DNA from 4 places in the Nitrobacter sp. CN101 genome. Region 1 is predicted to be linked to each of the others. Evidence: predicted binding sites of a transcription regulator. Region 1 holds the regulator's gene; each other region holds the start of a gene.

The links. The regulator HrcA, encoded in region 1, represses chaperone genes, less so after heat shock. The targets are predictions, from matches to a motif close to GTTAGCACTCNCNNNNNGNGAGTGCTAAC.
Region 2: ACZ5IL_RS19410 (co-chaperone GroES) is a predicted target of HrcA. The motif match lies at 1,715-1,743, and genes of this name have one in related genera.
Region 3: groES (co-chaperone GroES) is a predicted target of HrcA. The motif match lies at 1,532-1,560, and genes of this name have one in related genera.
Region 4: ACZ5IL_RS06330 (co-chaperone GroES) is a predicted target of HrcA. The motif match lies at 1,785-1,813, and genes of this name have one in related genera.

The regions. Positions count from the first base shown of each region.
Region 1 is NZ_AP038833.1:318,123-321,233, reverse strand. Features, by position in the region: gene ACZ5IL_RS01430 (hypothetical protein) at 1-438, shown strand, start outside; gene grpE (nucleotide exchange factor GrpE) at 640-1,233, opposite strand; gene hrcA (heat-inducible transcriptional repressor HrcA) at 1,335-2,423, opposite strand; gene rph (ribonuclease PH) at 2,596-3,111, shown strand, end outside.
Region 2 is NZ_AP038833.1:3,890,072-3,893,182, forward strand. Features, by position in the region: gene groL (chaperonin GroEL) at 1-1,230, opposite strand, end outside; gene ACZ5IL_RS19410 (co-chaperone GroES) at 1,367-1,684, opposite strand; gene ACZ5IL_RS19415 (hypothetical protein) at 2,021-2,182, shown strand; gene ACZ5IL_RS19420 (hypothetical protein) at 2,298-2,510, shown strand.
Region 3 is NZ_AP038833.1:2,049,070-2,052,180, forward strand. Features, by position in the region: gene groL (chaperonin GroEL) at 1-1,132, opposite strand, end outside; gene groES (co-chaperone GroES) at 1,173-1,490, opposite strand; gene ACZ5IL_RS10130 (usg protein) at 1,894-2,193, shown strand; gene ACZ5IL_RS10135 (competence/damage-inducible protein A) at 2,365-3,105, shown strand.
Region 4 is NZ_AP038833.1:1,304,606-1,307,716, forward strand. Features, by position in the region: gene groL (chaperonin GroEL) at 1-1,219, opposite strand, end outside; gene ACZ5IL_RS06330 (co-chaperone GroES) at 1,398-1,694, opposite strand; gene ACZ5IL_RS06335 (hypothetical protein) at 2,002-2,553, shown strand; gene ACZ5IL_RS06340 (protein phosphatase CheZ) at 2,638-3,111, opposite strand, start outside.

The sequences.
Region 1 (3,111 bases):
CCCTTCAAGCTGAGCGAATTGAGCTCCTTCAAATTGATCCGCACGCTGGCACCAGGAGCAGTTGTCCTGCTTTCCGACGCAGAAGCGGAAAACGACATCGACAGCAAAGCCTTTATGATTATCAGCCCGATCGGTTCAGTCCCGGAACGACCGGACGATCGGGACAGGTTTGCGCGCGATATCGCGGCCACGATCCCGAACCTGCGTGAGGGACGTATCACCATGTCGGAGTCGATGCGGATCAACGGATCGCCCGGTTTTGAAACGCGGATCGACGGTACTAACACACGAACGAATACGCCAGTGACGGTCGTGCAGTGGCTGGTGTTTGGCAGCGGAAAAACGGCAATGCGTCTGATCGGAAGTACGCCGCGGGATGGGTGGTCTGAAGCTTTTTCGCGCTTCCGCGCGGTTCGTGACGGTATTCGGCCGCGCTAGTGGAGTGAATTTGACATTCGCGCCCCACCTAACACGCGCGTCCCGGGCGTGAATGTCGAATTCAAAACTCGACCAGCAACCAATATCGGCCAGTGGTGTTTGATTCTCGCATTCAAGCCCAAGGACATACCTCGCTCGAGACGCTCTAAAGCGCATTCAGTCGGCTGACATCGCAGTATTTAAGTCCGCGAACGGGCGGATTCATTCGGACGCGGCTGCCTTGGCTCCGCCCTTCGCAACACCTACCAGCGCCGGACGCAACACCCGCTCGCCGATCATGTAGCCGGCCTGAATGACCTGCGCGACCGTGCCGACGGGGATGGACGAATCGGGAACTTCGTACATGGCCTGATGAACGTTGGGATCGAATTTTTCGCCAGCCGGATCGAATCTTTTAACACCATGTTTTTCCAGCGCGTTGTGCAGCGAGCGCTCGGTCAACTCCACGCCCTCGATCAGGGCTTTGAGTCCGGGGTCGGCGGCCGCGCGTGCCTCGGCGGGCACCGCATCAAGCGCGCGTTGCAGATTGTCGGCAATATCCAGCACGTCGCGAGCGAACCCCGAGATGCCGTAGGTTCGCGCGTCCGACACCTCCCGCGCGGTGCGCTTGCGCAGGTTTTCCATCTCCGCCAACGTGCGCAGCATCCGGTCTTTGGCGTCCGCGACCTCCTTGGTCAGTGCCTCGACCGCCCCCTCCTCGGGATCGTCGGGCATGATGTAAGGCTTGGATACCACTGGCTCGGCCTCCGGAGCCGGATCGCCGGAATTATTTGATTTGCCGTCGGAATCGGTCATTACACAGCCTTCTTGCACATGGTCTCGAATTAAAAGGGATGGTCGTGCGGGATATCGTGGTTCAGGCGCAAAAATCAAGCGCGCAGGGGCGGCGGGCGGGCTCAGCCGCCGAGCATCTGGCTGACAATGCGGGCCGCATAATCCACCATCGGGATCACGCGCGCGTAGTTCAGCCGGGTCGGTCCGATCACTCCGAGAACGCCGACGATGTGGCCGGCGCCGTCGCTATAGGGCGCGATGATCGTCGAGGAACCGGACAACGAGAACAGCTTGTTCTCCGAACCGATAAAGATCCTGACGCCGTCGGCGCGTTCGGCGCGGCCAAGCAGATCGATCACGCCGCGCTTGGTTTCGAGGTCGTCGAACAGCAGCCGCACGCGCTCAAGGTCCTCCATCGCATGCAAATCTCCGAGCAGGTTGGCATGGCCGCGCACGATCAATTGCCGGTCGTCGCTGTCACCGCCAGACCAGCTCGCAATTCCTGCCGCGATGATCTTTTGTGTGAGCTGATCGAGCTCCGCCTTGCTCTGCGTCAACGCGGTCTCAAGCTCGAGCCCTGCCTCGGCCAGCGTCCGGCCGCGAATTCGAGCGTTCAGAAAGTTTGACGCCTCCGTCAGCGCCGAAGCCGGGACGCCGGAGGGGAGCGTCAGCACGCGGTTTTCGACCTGCCCGTCTTCGGCGACCAGCACGACCAGCGCCTTGTCGGGCTCCAGCCTGACGAACTCGATATGCTTCAACCGTACATTGGATTTCGCCGTCAGAACCACCGCCGCCGCCCGGGTCAATCCGGACAGCCGTGTCAATGCCTCGCCCAATGCAGCCTCGACCGATTGCGCCTTGCCCACCGATGCGAGTTGAGTCTGGATCGACTGGCGCTCCGGCTCGGTCAGATCGCCGACCTGCATCAAGGCATCGACAAAGAACCGCAGGCCGAGCTCGGTCGGCAAGCGGCCGGCCGAGGTATGCGGTGCATAAATCAGCCCGAGCTGTTCGAGGTCCGACATCACATTGCGGACCGACGCAGGCGAGAGCGGCACCGTGATGAGGCGGGAAACGTTGCGGGAACCCACCGGTTCGCCCGTTGCAAGGTAGCTTTCGACGATCTGCCGAAAAATGTCGCGCGACCGCTCGTTCAACTGGGCAAGCCCGGCGTTCGGCGCAATCAGACCGATCGGATCGTGATGGGCCAACGATATCTCCCGCGTATACTGACTGTTGCGCCTGGGACCGGATCTAGTTTGTCTCTCCGGCGCACCAGTTACAAGCAGCCTTTGGCAATCGCAGTTCTGACCCTTGCCGGTGCGGCTCCTCACCCCTAAAAGCACGGCACGACGATTTTCATAGAATAGCTGGAGGGTTCCCATGCGGCCTAGCCGCCGTGCACCGGATGAACTGCGCGCCGTGTCGCTGGAACGTGGCGTGGTCAAATACGCCGAAGGCTCCTGCATGGTGAAATTCGGGGATACCCATGTGCTGGTCACCGCGACGCTCGAGGAGCGGCTGCCGCCGTGGCTCAAGGGCCAGGGTCGGGGCTGGGTGACGGCCGAATACGGAATGCTGCCGCGCGCCACGCTGGAGCGAACCCGGCGCGAGGCCTCCGCTGGCAAGCAAGGCGGCCGGACCGTCGAAATCCAGCGCCTGATCGGCCGCTCCTTGCGTGCCGCAATCGATCTCGAGGCGCTCGGCGAACGCCAGATCACAGTCGATTGCGACGTCATTCAGGCCGATGGCGGCACGCGCACCGCATCGATCACCGGCGCATGGGTCGCGTTAGCCGACTGCGTCAACTGGATGAAGGCCCGCAACATGCTCAAGGCGAGCGTGCTTCGAGACAATGTCGCGGCGATCTCATGCGGTATCTACAATGGCACGCCCGTC
Region 2 (3,111 bases), 740 kb from region 1:
GCCTTCCTCGACGGCCGCGCGGGTCGCATGCATCGCGTCATCCACGCGGTCCTTGCGTTCCTTCACCTCGACCTCGGTCGCGCCGCCGACGCGGATCACCGCGACGCCGCCCGCGAGCTTAGCGAGACGCTCCTGCAGCTTATCGCGGTCGTAGTCCGAGGTGGTTTCCTCGATCTGCGCCTTGATCTGGTTCACGCGCGCCTCGATGTCGGCCTTCTTGCCGGCCCCGCTGACAATGGTGGTGTTCTCCTTGTCGATCATCACCTTCTTGGCGCGGCCGAGCATCTGCAGCGTGACGTTCTCGAGCTTGATGCCGAGGTCTTCGCTGATCGCCTGACCGCCGGTCAGAATGGCGATGTCCTGCAGCATGGCCTTGCGGCGATCACCGAAGCCCGGCGCCTTGACGGCTGCGACCTTCAGACCACCTCGGAGACGGTTGACGACGAGGGTGGCGAGCGCTTCGCCCTCGACGTCTTCCGCAATAATCACAAGCGGTTTGCCGCTCTGCACCACGGCTTCTAACAACGGAAGCAATTCGTTCAACTGAGATAGCTTCTTTTCGTTGATGAGGACGTAGGCGTCGTCCATCTCGACGCGCATCTTTTCGGCGTTGGTGACGAAGTAGGGAGAGATGTAGCCGCGGTCGAACTGCATGCCCTCGACCACCTCAAGTTCGGTCTCGAGCGACTTGGCTTCTTCAACCGTGATGACGCCCTCGTTGCCGACCTTCTTCATGGCGTCGGCGAGGAACTTGCCGATTTCCGTGTCGCCATTGGATGAAATGGTCCCGACCTGGGCGATTTCCTCGTTCGAGGTGACCTTCTTGGAGTTCTTGACGAGGTCGGCGACCACGGCTTCGACGGCCAGGTCGATCCCGCGCTTCAGGTCCATCGGATTCATGCCGGCGGCGACCGACTTGGCGCCTTCCTTCACAATCGCAGCCGCCAGAACCGTCGCGGTGGTGGTGCCGTCACCGGCCGCATCCGCGGACTTGGAAGCGACTTCGCGCACCATCTGCGCGCCCATGTTCTCGAACTTGTCCTCAAGCTCAATTTCCTTGGCGACGGTGACGCCGTCCTTGGTGATACGGGGCGCGCCGAATGACTTTTCCAGCACGACGTTGCGGCCTTTGGGGCCGAGCGTGACCTTCACCGCGTTGTTGAGAATCTCGACGCCGCGCAGCATGCGGTCGCGAGCATCAACGCCGAATTTGACTTCTTTGGCTGACATAATAATCTCCGTTTTCGTCAGATCCCAAAGATCGCGCGATTGGACGGTTTCTTGAGAAATGAGATTTGGATTGCGAGCCTTATCCTTCGAGGCGCCAGCTGCGCCGACTCCTCAGGATTAGGAAAAATGGCTGTGCCTACGCGGCCTTCTTCTTGGCGGCGGGCAGATCGGTGAGAACGCCCATGATGTCGCTTTCCTTCATGATCAGGAGATCCTGACCGTCGAGCTTGACCTCGGTGCCGGACCACTTGCCGAACAGCACGCGATCGCCGACCTTGAGATCGATCGGGATCAGATTGCCTGCCTCGTCACGGCCACCAGGCCCGACGGCAGTGATTTCGCCCTGCGAGGGCTTTTCCTTGACCGTATCCGGAATGATGATGCCGCCAGCGGTTTTGTCTTCGGCGTCGATACGCTTGACCACGACGCGATCGTGAAGCGGACGGAAGTTCATGCGATCCTACTTTGCTGTTGGGATTCTGGAATTGGCAGTCGTAATGAACGAGTGCTATCCGCTTCTGACATAAGCCCGGAACGCTAGCGCGCAAGATCTACGACCGCGATATTTCCGGCTTCCGGCGCCGACCGCATGCATGTGCCAGCGGGGACGGAGATCACATCGCCATTGCGAACCGGGCGCCATTGCACCTTATCGGCGATGGAGATGTCTTCGATCGAGGTACGCAACATCGCTGATGACGGCGGATTTCAAACCAACGGCAACCCGCGAGCCGGCTTCGAAAATATCAGGGCTGCCCTCTTACCGTTCGGCAGAAGGGCTGATGGGAGCATGAGGATAAGCGATGATGACGATGCCGAGAAGCAGATACAGGAGATACTCGCGCGCTTCAGCGACGGGCCCGAAAGCACCGACGTGAAGGTGCCGCAGGTCAAGGATACCCTGGAGGCATTCCTGGAAGCGCGTCCGGCAGGCGCGAGGAGCGGCAGCTGATCGTGCTCGACAAGCTCCCCTGATCGACGCTTCGTTCAAGGACTTTCGGAGCAGGCGGAGCTAGCTATGTGGGCGCGCGGTCACCATATCAGATAGGCCTCAGAGGACCATATAGATGGATGACATAGAAGTTCGGGTGACGGAAATCGTCGCGCAGTACGGCGACCTGACGCAGGGCTCGGAGTCGCGGGCAAACGAGTTCAAGAAGACTGTTCAGGACTTCATAGAACACGGCCCCGGCATGCCCGAACAGCGGCGCCAGGCATTGCTCAGGCATATGAAGGGCTGGGACCGCAAGTATAGAGACTTCCTGATTAGCCCGAACTGAACGTTAGGGTGGGAATAGCGAAGCTTGCGCGGCTCGAGGCGTGGTAGACGTCACATATGCCTTTGTTTGAAACAATGACGATTGCGCGTGTGCATTTTACCGATGTGGTAGAATTCATCTGCGCCATTGTTGGCGGAGACATACCGAATACGAGCCGTTCTGCGAATGCGGGGCAGCTTTAATTGTTTATGCGCCAATTCCGCCTTCCCAGGCCATCCGCTCCGTTCAACGGATGTAAACCACACAGCGCGTAAACTGATAGCGGCTCGTTGAAAACTGAATAGGGATAAGAACAATCAACATCAATGGAAGAAAACTACGGATCCGATCTCAGCGGTGCTCTCGAAGCGTTGCGTGACGGCCGCAAGATCCCTCGCAAGAGCTGGACCGCCTACCACTCACTCGGCCTTCAGACGCCGGACGAGCAATCAGCTAACACTATTCGCTACACAAGAAGATCTGCGCTCGCTGCAAGAGCGACAAGACATAAACCTGCTTAATAAGCGGCACCCGAAGAACGGCCGCCATCTAAGCATGTCCGATAACGACTTTGCTCGCTTTGCCGACGGTGCCACCACCGCTACCATTGGCTCAATGGCGT
Region 3 (3,111 bases), 1.7 Mb from region 1:
CCGCGACGCCGCCGGCGAGCTTGGCCAGACGCTCCTGCAGCTTCTCGCGGTCGTAGTCCGAGGTGGTCTCCTCGATCTGCGCCTTGATCTGCGCCACGCGCGCCTCGATGTCAGCCTTCTTGCCGGAGCCGTTGACGATCGTGGTGTTTTCCTTGTCGATCATCACCTTCTTGGCGCGGCCGAGCATCTGCAGCGTGACGTTCTCGAGCTTGATGCCGAGATCTTCGCTGATCGCCTGACCGCCGGTCAGGATAGCGATGTCCTGCAGCATGGCCTTGCGGCGGTCGCCGAAGCCCGGCGCCTTGACGGCCGCGACCTTGAGGCCGCCGCGCAGGCGGTTGACCACCAGCGTCGCAAGCGCTTCGCCTTCGACGTCTTCGGCGACGATCACCAGCGGCTTGCCGGTCTGCACCACGGCCTCGAGCAGCGGCAGCAGCTCGTTCAGCGAGGAGAGCTTCTTTTCGTTGATGAGGATGTAGGCGTCGTCCATCTCAACGCGCATCTTTTCGGCGTTGGTGACGAAGTAGGGGGAGATGTAACCGCGGTCGAACTGCATGCCCTCGACGACATCGAGTTCGGTCTCGAGCGACTTGGCTTCCTCAACCGTGATGACGCCCTCGTTGCCGACCTTCTTCATGGCGTCGGCGAGGAATTTGCCGATTTCGGAATCGCCGTTGGCCGAGATGGTGCCGACCTGGGCGATTTCCTCGTTCGAGGTGACCTTCTTGGAATTCCGGACGAGGTCAGCGACCACGGCGTCGACGGCCAGATCAATGCCGCGCTTCAGGTCCATCGGGTTCATGCCGGCGGCGACCGACTTGGCGCCTTCCCTCACGATCGCCTGGGCCAGAACCGTCGCGGTGGTGGTGCCGTCGCCAGCCGCGTCAGCGGACTTGGAGGCGACTTCGCGCACCATCTGCGCGCCCATGTTCTCGAACTTGTCGTCAAGCTCGATTTCCTTGGCGACGGTGACGCCGTCCTTGGTGATGCGGGGCGCGCCGAATGACTTTTCGAGCACCACGTTGCGGCCCTTCGGACCGAGTGTCACCCTCACCGCGTTGGCGAGGATGTCCACGCCGCGCAGCATCTTGTCGCGAGCTTCGACGCCGAATTTGACATCTTTTGCTGACATATTGGATATTTCCTTTGAATGATTTTGAAGGGGGTGGCGCTCAGGCGGCCTTTTTCTTGGCAGGTGCGGCGTCGGTGAGAACGCCCATGATGTCGGACTCCTTCATGATGAGGAGATCCTGGCCGTCGATCTTCACCTCGGTGCCGGACCACTTGCCGAACAGCACCTTGTCGCCCACCTTGAGATCGATCGGGATCAGCTTGCCGGACTCGTCGCGGCCACCGGGGCCGACGGCTACGACCTCGCCCTGCGAGGGCTTTTCCTTGGCCGTGTCGGGAATGATAATGCCGCCTGCGGTCTTCTCTTCAGCGTCGATGCGCTTGACCACGACGCGGTCGTGAAGCGGACGGAATTTCATGCAGTCCTCCTAAGATATTGAAAATTTGGGATGTTCTGAGTTTTAGCAGTCAACACAAGCGAGTGCTAGCTAACCGGACAGGACATAAGCCCGGTGCAAGACGCGGGCAAGGGTCCGAGACGTGTTTTTTAAGCAATCAAAGACCGAGACTGCCAGCGCCTGGTTCGTCAATCTAACCTACCGTGCAGAGCATTGTTAGCACATGCAGTAAGCTGCTGCTAGAACTTGGTTAATTGCTGGTTTCTTTATTTTTTTCATTTGTGATTCCGGTTTCGTGTGTCACATTTTCCAGATGATCCGTGCATCAAAACCAGTCCAGACCGCGGATTACGGAGGAATGGAGCGTTATCGGGGAACCGGCCCGTCACTTCGCCGATAGCGCAGCCTTCTCAAGGAGGTTGAGATGGTCACGAAGCATGACGTGCAGTTCCGCGGCGTTTCGGATGATTTTCGCAAGCAAGTGCTCGGCTATGGCTTGACGACGGCCGAGATCCTGTACCGCCGTCCTGATCGGCAGTGGTTATTACAGAGCTACGTCTGGCAGAATTACGACATGTTCCCGAAATTTCCGGTGCTGTGCGACTTCCTCGCCTTTTGGGAGAAGCAACTCGATGGACCGCTGGTTTCGGTGACGGTCGCGCATTCGAGGCTGATCAAGCCTGCTGAATTGCGCGCGGTGGATGGCGTGTTCTGTCTGCATTGAGGGCCTTGACGATGGAGCGCTGCGGCCTCTGTTGTTGCGCAGTCAAGGCGCACGTCTTGACGCTGGCGCGGCTGCGCGTCATGTGATGATCCCGAATGCGCGCGGCGGGCTCGCCATGACGCGGCAGGTTCCGGGCGAGGGACAAGTACCTGCTGACGGCGAGGAGAGGTGATGGGTGATATTGTCACCGCGGGCGTTTTAGTGATCGGAGACGAAATCCTGTCCGGCCGGACGAAGGACAAGAACATCGGATTCATTGCGGAATACCTGACCAATATCGGAATTGACCTCAAGGAGGTGCGCATCGTCGCAGACGATGAGTCCGATATCGTCGCGGCGTTGAACGCGCTTCGCGCGCGTTACACCTACGTCTTCACGACCGGAGGTATCGGCCCCACGCATGACGACATCACCGCCGACAGTATTGCGAAAGCCTTGGACGTCAGCATCGATTATCATCCCGAGGTGGTGGCGCGTTTCAAGGAGCGTTACCAGAAGCCCGGCGAGTTGAATGAGGCGCGGTTGCGGATGGCGCGGCTTCCCCGAGGGTCCGAACCGATTCAGAGCGCAACCATTCTGGCGCCCGGTTTCAGGATCGGCAATGTCATTGTCATGGCGGGAGTGCCATCGATCATGCAAGCGATGATGGATATCGTCGCGCCGTCGCTCCAGGTAGGCGAGCGGATGCTGTCGGAATCGGTGCGCGGCAATTGCCGGGAAGGTGACATCGGCACGCCGCTGCGCGAGATCGCCGAGGCGCACCCGGACACCACCATCGGCAGTTATCCCTTCCTCGACGAAAACGGCAAGCCGAACACGAGCCTTGTGGTGCGATCCCGCGATCAGGCCAAGCTGACGGCGGCAATGGACGCAATCAGAACGATGCTGACGGCACTCAAAGTGCCTCAGTAATGGCCC
Region 4 (3,111 bases), 990 kb from region 1:
CCGCGGCGCGCGTGGCGTTGAGCGCATCCTCGACGCGATCCTTCTTTTCCTTGACCTCGACCTCGGTCGCGCCTCCGACACGGATTACCGCGACGCCGCCGGCGAGCTTGGCCAGACGTTCTTGCAGCTTCTCGCGGTCATAGTCGGAGGTGGTCTCCTCTATCTGCGCCTTGATTTGTCCGACCCGTGCCTCGATGTCCTTTTTCTTGCCGGCGCCGTTGACGATGGTGGTGTTCTCTTTGTCGATCAGCACTTTCTTGGCGCGGCCCAGCATATTAACGGTGACGTTCTCGAGTTTCATGCCGAGCTCGTCGGAAATAAGCTGGCTGTTGGTCAGGATGGCGATGTCCTCCAGCATGGCCTTGCGGCGATCACCGAAGCCCGGTGCCTTCACTGCTGCCACTTTCAGGCCGCCACGAAGCCGATTGACCACCAGCGCGGCCAGCGCTTCGCCTTCGACATCTTCCGCGATGATCAGCAGCGGCTTGCCGGATTTCACGACCGCCTCGAGCACCGGCAGCAAAGTTTGGAGGCCGGTCAGCTTCTTCTCGTGCAGCAGGATGTAGGCGTCGTTGAGTTCGACCGCCATTTTCTCCGCATTGGTGATGAAGTAGGGGCTAAGATAGCCGCGGTCGAACTTCATGCCCTCCACGATATCGACGTCGGTCTCGAGCGACTTGTTCTCCTCGACGGTGATGACGCCATCATTGCCAACCTTCTGCATCGCTTGTGCGATCATCTTGCCGATCGAGGCGTCGCCATTGGACGAGATGGTGCCGACCTGAGCGACTTCGGCCGAGGACGCCACCGCCTTCGCGCGCTTCCCGATGTCCTTCACCACGGCGGCGACGGCGATGTCGATGCCGCGCTTGAGATCCATGGGGTTCATGCCGGCGGCAACTGCCTTCGCGCCCTCGCGGACGATGGCCTGTGCCAGCACCGTGGCGGTCGTGGTGCCGTCGCCGGCGAGATCGTTGGTCTTGGAGGCGACCTCGCGCACCATCTGAGCGCCCATGTTCTCGAACCTGTCCTCGAGTTCGATCTCTTTGGCAACGGTGACGCCGTCTTTGGTAATGCGGGGCGCGCCGAAGCTCTTTTCGATCACGACATTGCGGCCTTTCGGGCCGAGGGTCACCTTCACCGCGTCGGCGAGGATATCGACGCCGCGCAGCATGCGTTGGCGCGCGTCGCCGGAAAACTTGACGTCTTTGGCGGCCATTGAATGTTACTCCTGGTTTGTTGTGTGCCGCTTCCCTTGGGCGTCATTGCCGAGCATAGCCGTTCGAAGCACGGCGTCGCTTCGCGCCTATGCCGGCAATCCATCGTTTTGAAAGATGGATGCCGGGATCCAGTCCGGGCATGACGCTCCAATCGGAGCGGTTGATTGCGGAGGGACGCTAGCCGACGATGCCCATGAGGTCGGATTCCTTCATGACGAGGAGATCCTGGCCGTCGAGCTTGATCTCGGTGCCCGACCACTTGCCGAACAGCACCTTGTCGCCGACCTTGACATCGATCGGCGTGAGCTTTCCGGTTTCGTCGCGTCCGCCGGGACCAACGGCCACGACCTCACCCTGGGAGGGCTTTTCCTTTGCCGTTTCGGGAATGATGATGCCGCCTTTAGTTTTTTCCTCGGCATCAATCCGTTTGACCACAACACGGTCATGCAGCGGACGAAATTTGGTCTTAGCCATAACGCTCCTCCGGGGGGTTCGCAGGACTCTGAATTGCCATCGATGGATGCATGCGCTCTGAATTCAAGACGGCCGAGCGATTCGTATCTTTTTGGCAATCATATTCCGAGAGTGCTATTCGTGGGCGGGGATATGGCTTGGCAGCCATGCTGTCAAGCAAGCCTCTTAAGCCGTTGGTGAGGGCGTGTAGGATAGACGCAAGTATGTCGTAGCTTCTCCACCTTGGCGAGTGCGGGTGCTGCGATCTCATTTTTTAGGTCCGGCTGCTGGGGGCACAGCGGTCGGAAATTCGGTGGGGGTATTTATAATGGTCAAATCAGACGGCGGACGCGCGGCTTTGAACCTTGGGGCGGCCGCGGCCCTGGCGGTGTTTCTCGGCGGATGCGGGTCGTTCGGCTCGATCGGACTGTCGACGCAGCCGGCGCCCCCGCCGCCCGTCGAGCCAGAACTCCCGGCCACGGTCCGTGCCGAGGAACTGGTCGGACGGTGGGGTCTTGCGTCCTATCAAAATCCGAACGACCGGTCTCGGACCGAGGCCGCGGCCAGGGCGCAGTGCAAAAATCCTTACGTGATCAGCGCAGGCGGCAATGGCGGCGTCATCATGCATCTTGCCGACGAGGCGACGCCGCAGGAGTTGCGGCTCAAGGGTAGCCAGAGTGGCAAGAACTACATCGGGCCGGAAGGCCCCCCCGGCGGTCCAAAAGATCGCGAGATCGTCTCCTTCGACGGCCACGTGCTCATCACGCGCTTCATCGACTCGGATGCGGCGACGCGCTACGGCAACATGGTCTATATCCGCTGCACGCCTGCGGCCGCGTCGGCCCCCCGCCACACGGCGGCAAAGCCACAGGCCCATTAGCCGGGGCTACGCGCGATCGATTCAAACCAAATGCCCGGCGCGACGGCCGGGCATTCTCAATGAGGGATGTGACGCTTCCTGAGGCTAACCGAACAGCGCGTCGATATCGTCCTGGGACGCGTGTCCCTCGTCGCCTTCGAGCTTCGGACCGTTCAGCAGCTTCGCATCGCCGACGCGATCGTCGACGATCGGTGGAGCATGGGCACGGATGGCGTCCACACCTCCCCAGATATCCATCATGACATTGATATGATGCTCGATGAACTTCATCGTGCTCATCACCTTGGCAATGCGCTGGCCGGTGAGATCCTGGAAATTGCACGCCTCGAAAATCGAGATCACGCGCTCCTGGATCTCCTCGCTCAACAACCGAGCCTGCTCCGGCGATGCCGCCTTCGACAGCGCGCTGGCCGACTGATCGATCGCCTCAGCCGCCTCCAGGATTTGTTGGGTCGCTTGCTCGGTACCTCCTACCACGGCGCCAAGCTCGTCGGTCACCTTCGCCATCTCGTCGCCGCTGAAACTCTTGCCATGTAGAACCGCGATTTCCTGCTTGGT